Regions from separate parts of the Arthrobacter sp. D1-29 genome, predicted to be linked through region 1. Evidence: predicted binding sites of a transcription regulator. Region 1 holds the regulator's gene; the other holds the start of a gene.
The links. The regulator HrcA, encoded in region 1, represses chaperone genes, less so after heat shock. The targets are predictions, from matches to a motif close to TTNGCACTCGNNNNNNNCGAGTGCNAA.
Positions count from the first base shown of each region.

Region 2: groL (chaperonin GroEL) is a predicted target of HrcA. The motif match lies at 3,838-3,864, and genes of this name have one in related genera.

Region 1 covers NZ_CP096383.1:2,939,704-2,947,294, reverse strand. Annotated here, with positions in the region: gene lepA (translation elongation factor 4) at 1-1,259, shown strand, start outside; gene hemW (radical SAM family heme chaperone HemW) at 1,296-2,525, shown strand; gene M1E17_RS13240 (DUF4870 domain-containing protein) at 2,551-2,970, opposite strand; gene M1E17_RS13235 (DUF3097 domain-containing protein) at 3,110-3,955, opposite strand; gene hrcA (heat-inducible transcriptional repressor HrcA) at 4,099-5,112, shown strand; gene dnaJ (molecular chaperone DnaJ) at 5,195-6,322, shown strand; gene M1E17_RS13220 (16S rRNA (uracil(1498)-N(3))-methyltransferase) at 6,325-7,107, shown strand; gene M1E17_RS13215 (GerMN domain-containing protein) at 7,175-7,591, opposite strand, start outside.
Region 2 covers NZ_CP096383.1:967,399-974,989, forward strand. Annotated here, with positions in the region: gene M1E17_RS04570 (siderophore-interacting protein) at 1-208, opposite strand, end outside; gene M1E17_RS04575 (uracil-DNA glycosylase) at 223-993, opposite strand; gene M1E17_RS04580 (DUF3263 domain-containing protein) at 1,111-1,440, shown strand; gene M1E17_RS04585 (LytR C-terminal domain-containing protein) at 1,491-2,120, shown strand; gene M1E17_RS04590 (cold-shock protein) at 2,279-2,485, shown strand; gene M1E17_RS04595 (ABC transporter substrate-binding protein) at 2,482-3,753, shown strand; gene groL (chaperonin GroEL) at 4,046-5,674, shown strand; gene M1E17_RS04605 (hypothetical protein) at 5,792-6,796, opposite strand; gene M1E17_RS04610 (RNA polymerase sigma factor) at 6,802-7,311, opposite strand; gene M1E17_RS04615 (RNase H family protein) at 7,557-7,591, shown strand, end outside.

The DNA.
Region 1 (7,591 bases):
GCGATGCCAACGCCCCTGCCCGGGCCATGATTTTCGACTCCGTCTATGACACCTACCGCGGCGTGGTCACCTACGTCCGGGTGGTGGACGGCATGCTGCACCCGCGCGAGAAGATCCAGATGATGTCCACCCGGGCCACGCACGAACTCCTCGAAATCGGTGTCAGCTCCCCGGAGCCCACCCCCTCTAAAGGCCTGGGCGTCGGCGAAGTGGGGTACCTCATCACCGGGGTAAAGGACGTCCGCCTGTCCAAGGTCGGCGATACCGTGACCAACATGGCCAAGCCCGCCTCGGATTCGCTTCCAGGCTACGCGGATGCAAAACCCATGGTCTTCTCCGGCCTGTATCCCCTGGACGGCACGGACTACCCGGTGCTGCGCGATGCGCTGGAGAAGCTGATGCTCAACGACGCCGCGCTGGTGTACGAGCCCGAGACGTCGGCGGCACTGGGCTTCGGGTTCCGGGTCGGCTTCCTGGGCCTGCTGCACCTGGAAATCACCCGGGAACGCCTGGAACGTGAATATAACCTGGACCTGATTTCCACCGCCCCCAACGTGGAATACGAGGTGACCCTGGAGGACAAGAAGGTAGTCCATGTCACCAACCCCAGTGAATACCCCACGGGCAAAGTAGCCGAGGTCCGCGAGCCCATGGTTTCGGCCACCATCCTGGCGCCCAACGAGTTCGTCGGCGCGATCATGGAGCTGTGCCAGAGCCGGCGCGGCGTGATGGGCGGCATGGACTACCTTTCCGAGGACAGGGTGGAAATCCGGTACCGCCTGCCGCTGGCCGAAATCGTCTTCGACTTCTTCGACATCCTTAAATCCAAGACCCGCGGCTACGGTTCGCTGGACTGGAAGGCCGACGGCGACCAGGTGGCTGACCTGGTCAAGGTGGACATCATGCTCCAGGGCGAGCAGGTGGATGCCTTTTCCGCCATCACCCACCGCGACAAGGCCTATGCCTACGGCGTCATGATGACCACCAAGCTGCGTGAGCTCATCCCGCGGCAGCAGTTTGAGGTCCCCATCCAGGCCGCTATTGGTTCCAGGATCATCGCGCGTGAAAGCATCCGGGCCATCCGCAAGGACGTGCTGGCCAAGTGTTACGGCGGTGACATTTCCCGTAAGCGCAAACTGCTGGAAAAGCAGAAGGAAGGCAAGAAGCGCATGAAGATGGTGGGCCGCGTGGAAGTGCCGCAGGAAGCCTTCATCGCCGCCCTGACCACAGACGAATCCAAGGACAAGGCCAAGAAGTAGTGATGCCCGTGGCCGGAAACACCGGAGGCCGCACGAATGCCTAGCGTTCTTCCCCTTGGCGACCCGGCGCCGTCGGACGGTCTGCTGCCTGCACAGGCGGTGGACGGTGCGGCGGACCGGGCCTTCGGCCTGTATGTGCACATTCCGTTTTGCGCCGTCCGCTGCGGATACTGCGACTTCAACACGTACACCGCAACCGAACTGGGCGGTGGAGCCTCCCAGGATGCCTACGCCGACACCGCCATCTCGGAGGTGCAGCTGGCGGCACGCGTGCTCCCGCAGTCGGGCCTTCCCGGCCGCACGCTGAGCACTGTCTTCTTCGGCGGCGGCACGCCCACGCTGCTTCCGGCGGAGGACCTTGCCCGCATCCTGCGCGCGGCCATCGGTGAGTGGGGGATAGAGCCCGGAGCCGAGGTGACCACCGAGGCGAACCCGGATTCCGTCACGCCGGAGTCCCTCGCCGTGCTGAAGGACGCCGGTTTCACCAGGGTCTCCTTCGGCATGCAGTCCGCGGTTCCTCACGTGCTCAAGGTCCTGGACCGTACCCACACCCCCAGCCGCGTGCCCCAGGTGGTTCAATGGGCGCGGGAAGCCGGGCTGGCTGTCAGCCTGGACCTGATCTACGGGACCCCGGGGGAGTCGCTGGAGGACTGGCGGCACACCCTGCTCACAGCCCTGTCCTACGAGCCGGACCACATCAGCGCCTACGCACTGATTGTGGAAGACGGAACCAAGCTGGCCGCCCAGATCCGCCGCGGTGAAGTTCCCGGCATCGACGACGACGACCACGCCGACAAATACGAACTCGCCGATCAGCTGATCGGCGAAGCGGGGCTGAGCTGGTATGAAGTGAGCAACTGGGCACGGACGCCCGGGCAGGCGTGCCGGCACAACCTGGCCTACTGGCGGGGTGACGACTGGTGGGGCATCGGCCCGGGAGCCCACTCGCACGTGGGCGGAGTGCGCTGGTGGAACGTCAAACACCCCACCGCCTACGCTGGCCGCCTCGCCCAGGGACTCTCACCGGCCGCCGGACGGGAAACACTCGACGACGCCACCCGGGACCTGGAGCGGATTATGCTCGGGGCGCGGCTTGAATCCGGGGTGGGCATCGGCTCGCTGGGGGAGTCGGGCAGGAAAGCAGTGGCCGGACTCATCGCGGACAGCCTGGTGGATCCCGCGGCGGCGTTCCGGGGACAGCTGGTGCTAACCCTGAAGGGCCGCCTGCTCGCCGACGCAGTGGTCCGCAGGATCCTTCCCGACTAGGGCAGGGGCCAGCGCACGTTGTGCCCTATTTAATCCACCGGAGGTTGTACTGGTAGCGGTGCGGCTGGCCGCGGTTCACATGGATTCCGGCCGCCACGGAGTAGCAGGTCAGGGCGATCCAGATCAGGGTGGCTATGACGGCAAAAATGTTGCCCACCAGGGGGAGGAAAACAAGGATGTTGGCCACCACCGCTGCGATGGTGGGCGGCAGGCTGAAATTCAGCGCCTCCTTGGACTCCTGCGCGGTGAAGGGTCCCCGGTCCCGAAAGATGAGGTAAATCAGCAGGGACGGGACGCATCCCAGGATCCCGCCGAAGTGGGCCAAGGTGGCCCATTGGCGGTCTTCGCTCGCCGTGAGCGGCAGCGCATTTGCGGGAACGCCATGGTACTCGGAACGGCCCTGGCCATCCTGGTTGTCCCTGTGTTCACGTGCGTTTTGTGCCACGGTGTCTTCCTTTGAACGTGCAATGGTGCTGGGTTTGGAACTGCCGGACTGAGGACAAAAACTGCCTTCGCCGTACCAAGAATACTGGGTCGGCGCTGGAAAGGACGCGTTGGCCGTCCCGGTGCCGGCAGCGCGAAAGCTAAGGCACTGTCAGGAAGTCGATGACTTCCTCGACTCGGCCAAGCAGCGATGCTTCCAGATCCGCGTAGCTGTGGACCGCCCCCAGCAGTTTCTGCCAGCCCAGGCCAATGTCCTCCTTGGTGGAGTGCGGCCAGCCGAAGGCAGCCAGGATTCCCGTCTTCCAGTCCTGGCCGCGGGGAACCACCGGCCATTTATCAATGCCCAGCACGGCGGGCCGGATGGCCTGCCATACATCCACATAGGGGTGCCCGACGATGAGGACGTTGCCGGCCGCACCCGGTGATGCCATCACCGCATCGGCGATCCGGGACTCCTTGGAGTCCGGCACGAGGTGGTCCACCAGGACTCCCAGCCGCCGGCCTGGCCCGGGACTGAAATCGGCGACAGCCCCCGCAAGATCATCGATGCCGTGCAAAGGCTCGACGACGATGCCCTCCACTCGGAGGTCGTCTCCCCAGACCTTTTCCACCAGTTCGGCGTCGTGCTTTCCCTCCACCCAAATCCTGCTCGCCTTGGCCACCTGGGCCCGCTGGCCCGCGACCCGTACCGACCCGGACGCAGTCCGGCCGCCGGCAGGGGCGGCCTGCCGGGGAGCGGGCGGCATGAGCCGGATGGGCCGGCCCTCCAGGAGGAACCCAAAACCCAGGCGGAAGGACCGCGATTTGCCGCGCCGGTCCTCCAGCGCCACAACGTGCATGCCGCCGGATTTCTCCACCCGCGTGACAGCTCCCACCCAGCCGGACTGGACGTCCTCCAGGACCATGCCGCGCTCCACGGGGATTTCAGGCAGCTGGTTTCGGGCGGGGGTGGCTATCTCCTGCGGTCCCCAGTTCTGGTATTGCATGGATGCACTCCGCCTTGCGCTAGATCGTGGCCCGGAATTTCGCCCGGAGCGGTACCAATGCTAACAACGGGGTGAGACATATTAGACTGTTAGCACTTAGGCACGTCGAGTGCTAACCCTGAAACCGTAGATGGAGGTGGAGTGTGAGCGAGCCACGCAAACTGGAAGTACTGCGTGCCATCGTGGAGGACTATGTGCACTCCCGGGAGCCCGTCGGTTCGAAGGCGCTTGTTGAGCGCCACCATCTGGGCGTGTCCAGCGCCACCATCCGAAACGACATGGCTGCCTTGGAGGACGAGGGGCTTATTACCGCCCCGCACACCAGCGCCGGTCGGATCCCCACGGACAAAGGCTACCGGCTGTTCGTGGACCAGATCTCGGCCGTGAAGCCGCTGTCCCCTGCCGAACGGCGTGCCATCCAGTCACTGCTGGAGGGCTCGGATGATCTTGACGATGTCCTGGACCGCACGGTCAGGCTTTTGTCCCAGCTGACCAACCAGGTAGCAGTGGTGCAGTATCCGCACTTGAGCCGCGCCTCCATCCGGCATATCGAATTTGTGCTCCTGGGGCCCCGGAAGGTCCTTGTGGTGCTGATCGCGAACACCGGCAAGGTGGAACAACGTGTGATCGACATCGGCCAGGACCTGGGCGATGATGCCATCGCCGGGCTCCGCGCCCGGTTCCTTGGCTCACTCTCTGGGACGCCTCTAAGCATGCTGACGCAGTCGCTGCCGGCGGTGGTCTCTGCTGTCAGCCCTGGCCAGCGGCAGGCAGCACAGGCCCTGGCGCACGGGCTGGAAAGCCTGGCGCACAACAGCCGTGAAGAGCGCATGGTCATGGCCGGCACGGCAAACCTGGCCAGGTCCAACGTGGATTTCCCGCTGAGTATCGGGCCGGTGCTCGAAGCCCTCGAGGAACAGGTGGTGATGCTGCGCCTGCTCAGCGAGATGGCGCAGGACCCCCGGGGGGTTACTGTAAGCATCGGCCGGGAAAATCCCTACGACGGCCTGGCCGAAGCATCGGTAGTGGCCACCAGTTACGGTCCGGACAGCACAGCAAAGATTGGTGTTCTCGGTCCCACCCGGATGGACTATCCCACCACCATGGCCGCCGTGCGGGCTGTAGCCCGCTACCTTTCACGAATTTTGGGCCCGTGATACGGGGCCCACAGGGTTCCGGTACAAAGAGCAGCACAGGCAGTACAACTGCAAGCGTTACAACAAGGAAGAGATAAAAAACTTGAGCAGCCACTACGACGTCCTGGGAGTCTCGCCGGAAGCCACCGGAGAAGAGATCAAGAAGGCCTACCGGAAGCTTGCCCGCACCCTCCACCCGGACGTGAATCCCGGTGACGATGCGTCGGACCGCTTCAAGGCTGTGACGCACGCCTACGAGGTGCTTTCAGATCCACAGAAGCGCCGTGTTTACGACACCACCGGCAATGAAAACGGCACGGACAACGGTTTCGGTGGCGGTGGGTACGCCGGCCAGGGCTTTGCCTTCCAGGACATCTTCGACACCTTCTTCGGTGCCAGCGGTTCGTCGGGGCCTGCTTCACGCGTACGCCGGGGACAGGACGCGCTGATCAGCGTCCGGATTGAACTCCGTGACGCCGTCTTCGGCGTTAATAAGAAGCTCGAAGTGGACACGGCCGTCACCTGCCCCACCTGCAACGGTTCGTGCTGCCGCGAGGGAACCCACCCGGAGCGCTGCGACATCTGCGGCGGCAGTGGCCAGGTCCAGCGCGCAGTCCGTTCCATCCTTGGCCAGGTCATGACGGCGGCGCCGTGCGGTACCTGCGAAGGATTTGGAACTGTCATCAAGGACCCCTGCAACGAGTGCAGCGGGCAGGGACGGATCCGCAGCCGGCGCTCCCTGACTATCAAGGTACCGGCCGGAGTTGCCACCGGAACCCGTATCCAGCTCTCGGGCCAGGGCGAAGCGGGCCCCGCTGGAGGCCCCGCCGGAGACCTGTACGTCGAAATCCGGGTCAATAATGACGCCACTTATGTCCGCGATGGCGACGACCTGCACGCCACGCTCAACATTCCCATGACGGCGGCCGCGCTCGGAACGGAACTCGCGCTCGAGACCTTCGACGGGCTGCAGGAGATTGACGTCAAGGCCGGCACGCAGTCGGGCGAGATCATCACCCTCCGCGGCCTTGGCGTGACGCACCTGCGCGGCTACGGCCGCGGCGACCTGAAAGTGCATCTGCAGGTTGAGACGCCCTCCAAGCTTGATGCGGCCCAGGAAGACCTCCTGCGGCAGCTGGCAAAGATGCGTGGTGAGCAGTTTACCGAGGGGAAGCTGGCCGCCAGCGGCGGTGTCTTCGCCAAACTTCGGGACCGGCTCGGTAACCTGTAGCGGTGAGCAATCCGGTTTTCTTCAGCGCGGCCGGGTCCCTGGACCAGATGGAACCTGGCCGCCGATTTGTCCTTGAGGGGCCGGAGGCACGCCACGCGGTAACGGTCAAGCGCCTCGCCCCCGGGGAATCTGTGGATATCGCCGACGGCGCCGGTAAGCGGCTCACCGGAACTGTCATTTCGGCGCAGCCGGCTGAACTGACGGTGGAATGCTCGGGACTTGCGCTTGAAGAACGCCCCGACGTCCGGCTGGTCCTGGTCCAGGCGCTGGCCAAAGGTGACCGGGATGAACTTGCCGCCGAAACGGCAACAGAACTCGGCATCGACGCAGTGATCCCCTGGCAGTCCGAACGCTCCATTGTGCGTTGGAAGGGTGAGCGCGCAGTCAAATCCCACGCCAAATGGCAGTCGGTTGTTGCGGCGGCGGCCAAGCAGGCCCGGCGGGCATGGATCCCTGAGGTGCGGGCCGCCGTCGACACCCAGGGCCTGGCGGCCGCTGTGGCGTCAGCGGACCTGGCCGTGATTCTGCATGAGGATGCTGTCCGGCCGCTAAGGACTGTCCTGGAAGCCTGGCAGGATTCGGATACCGGAACCAGTCCCCGGGAAGTCCTCCTCATCGTTGGGCCGGAGGGCGGCATCAGCCCGCGCGAAGTCACACGGCTCTGTGATGTCGGCGCAGTGACGGCGCTCCTGGGACACCATGTGCTGCGTTCCTCCACGGCAGGCCCGGCAGCCGTGGTGCTGGCAAGTGATGTACTGGGCCGCTGGGCCGCACCTGCCGGCTAGGCTCAAGCTACAGACTGAACGGAACCTCCCGCTGGACCGAACTCCGGCAAGATCGAAACTGGGCCCTCTACCGGACGCTGAAACCCCGGGTGTCCACATTCAGGTCCTGCCGGTTTCCCACCGTATCCAGCTGGGACACGCGCAGCTCATAGTTGCCCGGTGTGAGGGTCAGCGCCAAAGTAAACACGCCTGACTGACCGGGCTCTGCGGCGGCGGTTGTCTCGCCTGTCAGGAAAGGAGTCATGTCCCCGTTGTCCTGGACCTCCAGGATCTGCCAACGGAGCTTGCCGCCGGGAGCCGTGCTGCGTCCAGTGATCTTGACGCTGCCGTCAGGCACGTCCACACCTTCCTGCGGGTCAATGATCCACACCGGTGCCACCATGCCTGCCGTACGGGACATCAGTGTTCCCAGCCGGATGTGGTTGAAGGCGAGGTAGTCCGTGTGGCCGTCCACCAGCACCATTACCTGGATCTGCTGGCCGGA
Region 2 (7,591 bases), 2.0 Mb from region 1:
GTGGCATGGCATAGTCCACGCCGGGCTGCGGGAAGACAATCTTTACGTACCGGTCCACAAAGCCGTTATTGATGTAGCTTGCAAAGCCCTCGCCGCCGGCAACGATCCTGACCATGTGCGGGCTGAGTTCCTCACGGCGGATTACGGTCAGGTCGGTCTGCGGGCGGGTCTGCTTCGAGGCGCTGGTGGCTGCCGGAACGGTGCTCATAAGGCAAGCCTAAGCTAAGGAACCTGGGGGAGTTCCCAGGTTACGCCGGCGCTGCCTTGTTCGCGCAGCAACTCATTTGCCCGGCTGAAAGGGCGGGAACCAAAAAACCCGCGCGATGCCGAAAGCGGACTGGGGTGCGGACTCGACACCACCATTGCCCCGTGGAGAAGCGGCCTGACCGCCTCTGCGTCCTTGCCCCACAGGATGGCTACCAGGGGAGCAACCGCGCCACCTGGGGTCCGCCGGTTGGCTACGGCCGCAACGGCCGCCGTCGTAATTTTCTCCCACCCTTTGCCGCGGTGCGAGCCAGCCTCCCCGGCCCTGACGCTCATCACCCGGTTCAGCAGCAGCACCCCCTGATCAGCCCAGCCGGACAGGTCGCCGTGTCCCCGGGGCGGGATCCCCAAATCGGCTTCCAGTTCACGGTAAATGTTGGCCAGGCTCCGGGGGATGGGCCGCGTCCGCGGATCAACAGAAAAGGACAGCCCGACGGCGTGCCCGGGAGTCGGATAGGGGTCCTGGCCAACAATCAGAACCTTCACGTCGGCCAGGGGCTGACGGAATGCACGCAGAACGTTCGACGGCGACGGCAGGACCTGGTAGCCCGCCGCCACTTCGGCGGCAAGGAAGCCCAGGACGGCCCGAAGTTCCGGTTCCACCCCGCTCAATGCTTCAGCCCAGTCACTAGCCATCAGTTCGGCGAGCGGGAGCCGCGCCATCTCGACGAAGTCAAGAGTATCCACGGGGACCGGGTCCCACTCGAACAGGGCGTCGGGCTCAAACACCCTCCCATTCTTGCAGGGATCCGTTTCCTCCCCTCGACGAGCCGCAAATGACAATGGTGTTATTCGTCCGTAGCATGGGGGCTGGGACTTTTACCGAAACCAGCGAAGGAGTGTGTCGTGGCAGAAGCAGCTCGGGAACACATGCCGGAGCCGGAAGGGCACAGCCCGCTGCTGGCTGATTTCAGTCTTCGTGACTCGCGGTTGAGCGAGCGGGACCAGCAGATGCTTGCCCTGGAGCGGCAGTGGTGGAAGTACGCCGGTGCAAAGGAACAGGCCATCAGGGAGCTCTTTGACCTGTCCGCCACCCACTACTACCAGTTGCTGAATTCGCTCATAGACACCGAGGATGCACTGGCCCACGATCCCATGCTGGTTAAGAGATTGCGTAGACTACGTACGTCACGTCAGCGGGCACGTACTGCACGCCGCCTGGGATCCGACGCGTAAGTAGGCCGCGCTGTCCGAACAGCAGCAATCAACAAGGATGTCTCCCCACCATGACCAAATACGCTCGGGATGAATTCGACAAGATACCGGAGACTGCCTCGCGGCAGGGAGTCCACCGTTCCGCATCTGCTCCTTCCCGGCGCAAGTTGTGGCCCATTCTGGCGGTCGGCATGGTCGCGTTGGCGATCGGGTTGGTCTCCTTCCTGATCCTCCCAAAGCTGGGCATCATGCCCGGGGGTACCCAGGCTTCCAGCAGCCTGGAGTCGGCAGCCCTGCCCCAGTCGGGGGCGGATCCTTCAGCCAGTGCGGACAGCTCCGCCAGCCCGCAGCCTTCCGCCGTGCAGACGTCCGAAAGTGCAAAACCAGAACCAAGCCCGACGCCGAGCGCCACCCCGTCGTCCGCGGTGGACAAGACCCAGGGCGTGGCGGTCTACAACGCTTCCGGAACGGCCGGGCTGGCTGGCCGGGTCAGTTCAACGATCCAGACCGATGGCTGGACGCTGGGACAGGTCGGCAACTGGGGCGGTGCCCCGCAGCAGACGTCCGTAATCTTCTACGCCGGCCCGGCCCAGAAGGCCAACGCAGAGGCCCTTTCCGCGCTTTTGAACATTCCCACCCTGGTGGACAGCGCCGAATTCCAGGTCCCGGTGGTTGTGGTGCTCGGTCCCGGCTTCCCGTAAGCAGGACCGGTTACGCCTGAATAACTATTGAGTGCCGACCCGGCCCTGCGCCTCGGCCAGCCCCGGCGCCATTGGCTAGAGTGATTTCAGCGCTTCGGTTCATCAAAAATGCGGAAATAGGGGCGTGGCCCACGGACGCTACTGAAAGAGTGGACAACATGGCACTGGGAACCGTTAAGTGGTTCAACGCTGAAAAGGGCTACGGCTTCATCACCGTTGACGGCTCAGGCGACGATGTTTTTGTGCACTGGTCGGCCATTGAGGGTGAGGGGTACCGTGCCCTGGACGAGGGGCAACGCGTGGAGCTGGAAATCGGCGAAGGCGAGAAGGGCCCGCAGGCCGAAAGCGTCCGGCCCGCCGAGTGAGGTCTGAGACGTTCAAGGCGGCCATTTTCCGGGGCGCAGCAGGTGCGGCCGTCCTCCTTGCCCTGGCGGGCTGTTCAACGGCCGCCGGGAATGCACGGCTGGATTCCGTTGAAGCGTCCGGTGACGGAACCCTGCGCATCGGCCTGATCCTGGATAACACCGGGGAACAGGCCTTCCTCAACGATTCACAGCGTGCCGCGGCCAAACTCGCCGTGCAGGAAGTAAACGCCGCCGGCGGTCACAAGGGAAAGCCGGTGGAGCTGCTTCCCGAGTCGGCCGGCGATGATACCGAGACCCAGGCCAGGAACCTGGTGGCAGCCAAGGCTGATGTGGTGATTGGGCCCACCGATTCGAGCCACGCGGCCGCTGCCATCGCCGTGCTGTCCCACGCGAAAGTGCCGCTCATTTCACCGGCCAACTCTGCCGCAGGGCTCAGTTCACACCAGAACGGCGGCTATTACTTCCGCACGGCGGCCGCCGACGTCGCCCAGGCATCCGTGCTGGTCAAGCTTGCCAAGGACAGCGGCGCCAAGAGCCTTGCCGTGGTCCATCAGGACAGCGCTTACGGCGGGGAGGTGTCCTCCGCTGTGGCCGCTGCCGCCAAGGACGCGGGCCTGGAAACAGTGTCCACCTCGGACTTCAAACCCGGAGACGCACGCCAGGCAGCCGCTGCTGCGCAAAAGGCTGCGCCGGATGCCGTGGTGCTGGTTGCCCGTGAGGGCGCCCAAGGCGCCATAGCCGAACTGATCAATGCCGGATTGTCCGGAAGCAGGATCATCCTCAGCGATGGCGCCTTTGCCAGGTACGGTTCGGGGCTGGGTTCCAAAGCGCTGGACGGAGCACGGGCCGTAGTTCCCGGTGTGTTCCCCTCGGCGGACTTCCAAGCCCGCCTGGTGGCGGTGGAGCCCCGGCTGAAGGATCTGTCGTTCGCTGCAGAGACCTTCGACGCCGTGAATCTCGCGGTCCTTGCCGCTGCGGAAGCCGATGACGACGCCGGGCGGACCATAGCTGCCAACCTCATCGCCGTCTCCGGCGGGTCCGTTGAAAATCCTGACCGGGGGCCGGGCGGGAAGAAGTGCACTTCCTTCAAGGATTGCCAGGCTCTGGTGAAGTCCGGTGCCGCCGTTGATTATGACGGTGAGTCAGGTCCTGTCGCCTTTGACGCCAACGGTGACATCACCACGGCCAACTTCATGGTCTTCACCTATGGGCCGGACAATAGCGCCCGCGTGACGGGCCGCGAGACGGCAGGCCGTGCCGCCGGCTGACCGGCAGCAACGAATCGGCTCCCCGCAGAGCGAAACCGGTACCCGTTCGCTTGCACTCTCACCTATGGAGTGCTAATTATTGACTTAGCACTCTTACGTGCCGACTGCTAAAGCAACGTCCGGTTCCGGCCGGTTGCGGAGCGAGGCGCCGGCCGTGGAGCGAAAGAAACACCTTGCTGGGGTGAGATCCGGAGCAGGCGGCATACAGAGGCCGGCGGCAAAGGATCGTCCGTCGCGGGCACCGCAGTGGAGGTTCATTCTTAACGACTGTCCCGAAAGGACTACTGCCGTTATGGCCAAGATCATTGCATTTGATGAAGAGGCACGCCGCGGCCTTGAGCGGGGATTGAACATCCTCGCCGACGCCGTTAAGGTCACCCTCGGCCCGCGTGGACGCAACGTTGTCCTCGAAAAGAAGTGGGGCGCCCCCACGATCACCAACGATGGTGTTTCCATCGCCAAGGAGATCGAACTGGACGATCCTTACGAGAAGATCGGCGCCGAGCTGGTCAAGGAAGTTGCCAAGAAGACGGACGACGTGGCCGGCGACGGAACCACCACGGCTACCGTACTGGCACAGGCGCTGGTCAAGGAAGGCCTGCGCAACGTTGCTGCCGGCGCTGACCCGCTGTCACTCAAGCGCGGAATCGAGAAGGCTGTAGAAGCCGTCACGGTGGAGCTGCTTGCATCGGCCAAGGAAATCGAAACCAAGGAAGAGATCGCGGCAACCGCGTCCATCTCCGCCGGTGACGATGAGATCGGCGCCCTCATTGCCGAAGCCCTGGACAAGGTGGGCAAGGAAGGTGTTATCACCGTTGAGGAGTCCAACACCTTCGGCCTGGAGCTTGAGCTCACCGAAGGCATGCGCTTCGACAAGGGCTACATCTCCGCGTACTTCGTCACGGACGCTGAGCGTCAGGAAACGGTCCTTGAGGACCCGTACATCCTGATCGTCAACTCCAAGATCTCCAACGTCAAGGAACTGGTTGCTGTCCTGGAAAAGGTCATGCAGTCCAACAAGCCGCTGCTGATCATTGCCGAGGACATCGAGGGCGAGGCCTTGGCCACGCTGATCGTGAACAAGATTCGTGGCACCTTCAAGTCGGTTGCCGTCAAGGCTCCCGGCTTCGGTGACCGCCGCAAGGCCCAGCTGGCTGACATTGCCGTCCTCACCGGCGGCCAGGTCATCGCCGAGGAAGTCGGGCTCAAGCTGGAGACGGCCGGCCTGGAACTCCTGGGCCGCGCCCGCAAGGTGGTTGTCACCAAGGACGAGACCACCATTGTTGAGGGTGCAGGCGACGCCGACCAGATTGCTGGCCGCGTTTCCCAGATCCGCGCCGAGATCGAAAACTCCGATTCCGACTACGACCGCGAGAAGCTGCAGGAACGACTGGCCAAGCTGGCCGGCGGCGTTGCAGTCATCAAGGCCGGTGCCGCTACCGAAGTTGAGCTCAAGGAACGCAAGCACCGCATTGAGGACGCTGTCCGCAACGCAAAGGCTGCTGTTGAAGAAGGCATCGTCGCCGGTGGTGGCGTTGCACTGATCCAGGCCGGCGCCAAGGCGTTCGCCAACCTGCAGCTCCAGGGCGACGAAGCAACGGGCGCCAACATCGTCCGCGTTGCCATCGACGCTCCGCTGAAGCAGATCGCCTTCAACGCCGGCCTCGAGCCGGGCGTTGTGGTGGACAAGGTCCGCGGCCTGCCTGCAGGCCACGGCCTGAACGCAGCAACCGGTGAATATGTTGACCTGCTGGCTGCCGGCATCAACGACCCGGTCAAGGTGACCCGCTCTGCACTGCAGAACGCGGCCTCCATTGCCGGCCTGTTCCTCACCACCGAGGCCGTAGTGGCCGACAAGCCGGAGAAGAACGCTCCGGCCATGGGTGGCGGCGAAGACATGGGCGGTATGGGCGGCTTCTAGCCCCCAGCCGGTAACCGGCCCAGCGGCCGGACCCGTACATAAGAAATGCGGCCCCCTCATGGAGGGGGCCGCATTTTCTATGCTCGCGTTTTTTCTTGCCCAGCTAAGCGGGTGCGATTACTGGTAGCGCAGGCTCAGCAGCAAAGCCTTCAGCTGGGCGTACTGCACGCTGTTCATCCAGGCCTTTGCCGCCTCGGGGCTGGCAAAGATCGGCTGCTTTTCAAAGTCGAACAGCACGCGGGCGGACATGGCTCCATTGGGCATCATGATCTGATTGGTCCCCGAACTCCTCTCCCCGGCGTCGAATTCCGAGGAAAGACGCACGTCCATGAAGTAGGACGGACGACTGTCCGCCAATTGGGCGGGTGAGGCCGTCCCTTCAGAGGGATCAGCCAAACCTTGATCCGCCGCGAAACCGAACTCCACGGGATTTCCCGACTTGTCCGTGACCCCGGGAACTGCCGCCCTGTCCAGTACGGTCCGCTTCACCCAGCCACCCGTGCCATCACCGTAGAACCCGCTGAACACGTGGGCTACTTCTCCGCCAGCAGCATCCGAGATGATGGCTCCCAGGGAACTGGCCTTCGTGTCCTCCGAAAGATAGGGCCCTTGCTCCGTTCTGACACTCCAGCCAGTGGGGTACTTAAAGGAGACATGGCCGTCCGGGAAAGTGAACGTCTGCAGCGCCGCGGGCTGCGCCGCCGGTTGCGGCGGAGCAGTTGTTGGTGCCGCGGCGGGGGCAGTTTGTGCCGGGGTGGGGGTTGCAGCCGGTACCGTTGCTGACACCGATGGGGTGGCCGACGGAGTCGCGGAGGGCGTGGGTGTTGCCTGGGCGGAGGTAACAGTGGCTGCCGGCGCAGGCTTGGAACTCACCGAACCGAAGTTAGCGCCAACGAGGACCGCTGCCGTCACAGCAGCAGCGGCGAGCAAAAACCCACCGGCGATCTGCGCCTTGCGATGCCTGTGGTTGTCCAGGGAGGTCACACCCGCACCCGGGGGGCTGTGGCGGAAGACTGTGGTCCCTGACAGGATCTTATGCAGGGCATCTTCCCCATTCGGCTCCGCCTCTGGATCGATAGCCAGTGGGTCAACCGCTGATATCTGGTTCTTGACCGGATCCATGTTCTTCAGACCCCCATCTTGTGTGTAGTGGCTTCGGCCCCTGCAGGCACCTGTTTCCGGAAGGCTGCGCGGGCCCGGTGCAGACGGACCCTGGCCGCCGATTCGCTGCATTGCAGCACCCTCGCAATGTCTGCGGTGCCCAAGCCGTCCCAGTAGGCCAGCTGCAAAACGTCGCGGTCCTGTTCGCGCAACCGCATCATGGCATCCTGTACCGCGACGTTTTCGGACGCGTCCCCGAACCGTTGAACCACCGCAGTCCGCAGTTTGTCCAGCAGCGCCTGCCGCCTGTCGCGGCTGCGGTAAGCGTTTCCCACCAAGTTCCGCGCAACCGTCAACAGGTAGGGGAGGTCCTTTTGTGAGCTGTCGGCCCATTTCTGCCACACCACGCGGAAGACGTCAGCTGCGATCTCCTCCGCCAGGTCCGCCGATTCCACGCGTCGGCGGACGAACTTATAGACGGATGGATAGTTGTCTTTATGAATGGCGATAAACGCCAATTCGCGCTCTGAAAGCACGATTGTCCCCCCAATAAATAGAACCCGGAACTGCAGGATAACTGTATAGTTTCCGGCCGGGCCTCTACTGTTACACGCGGTGCCAATTTTTGGTGACGCCCGCGAGGTTTACGAAGTTCCGGATGCATTTGATCCTGTGCGTGGTGACGAGCGCCGGCTGATGGTTGGTCCTTCCCCAGGTCACCCGCATGCTCTGCGGACGCCCGCGCGAACGCATTGTCAGGGTGGTCTGGCAGGATGGAGCAGTGACAATTACTGCAGCAGCCGACGGTTCGGCTTT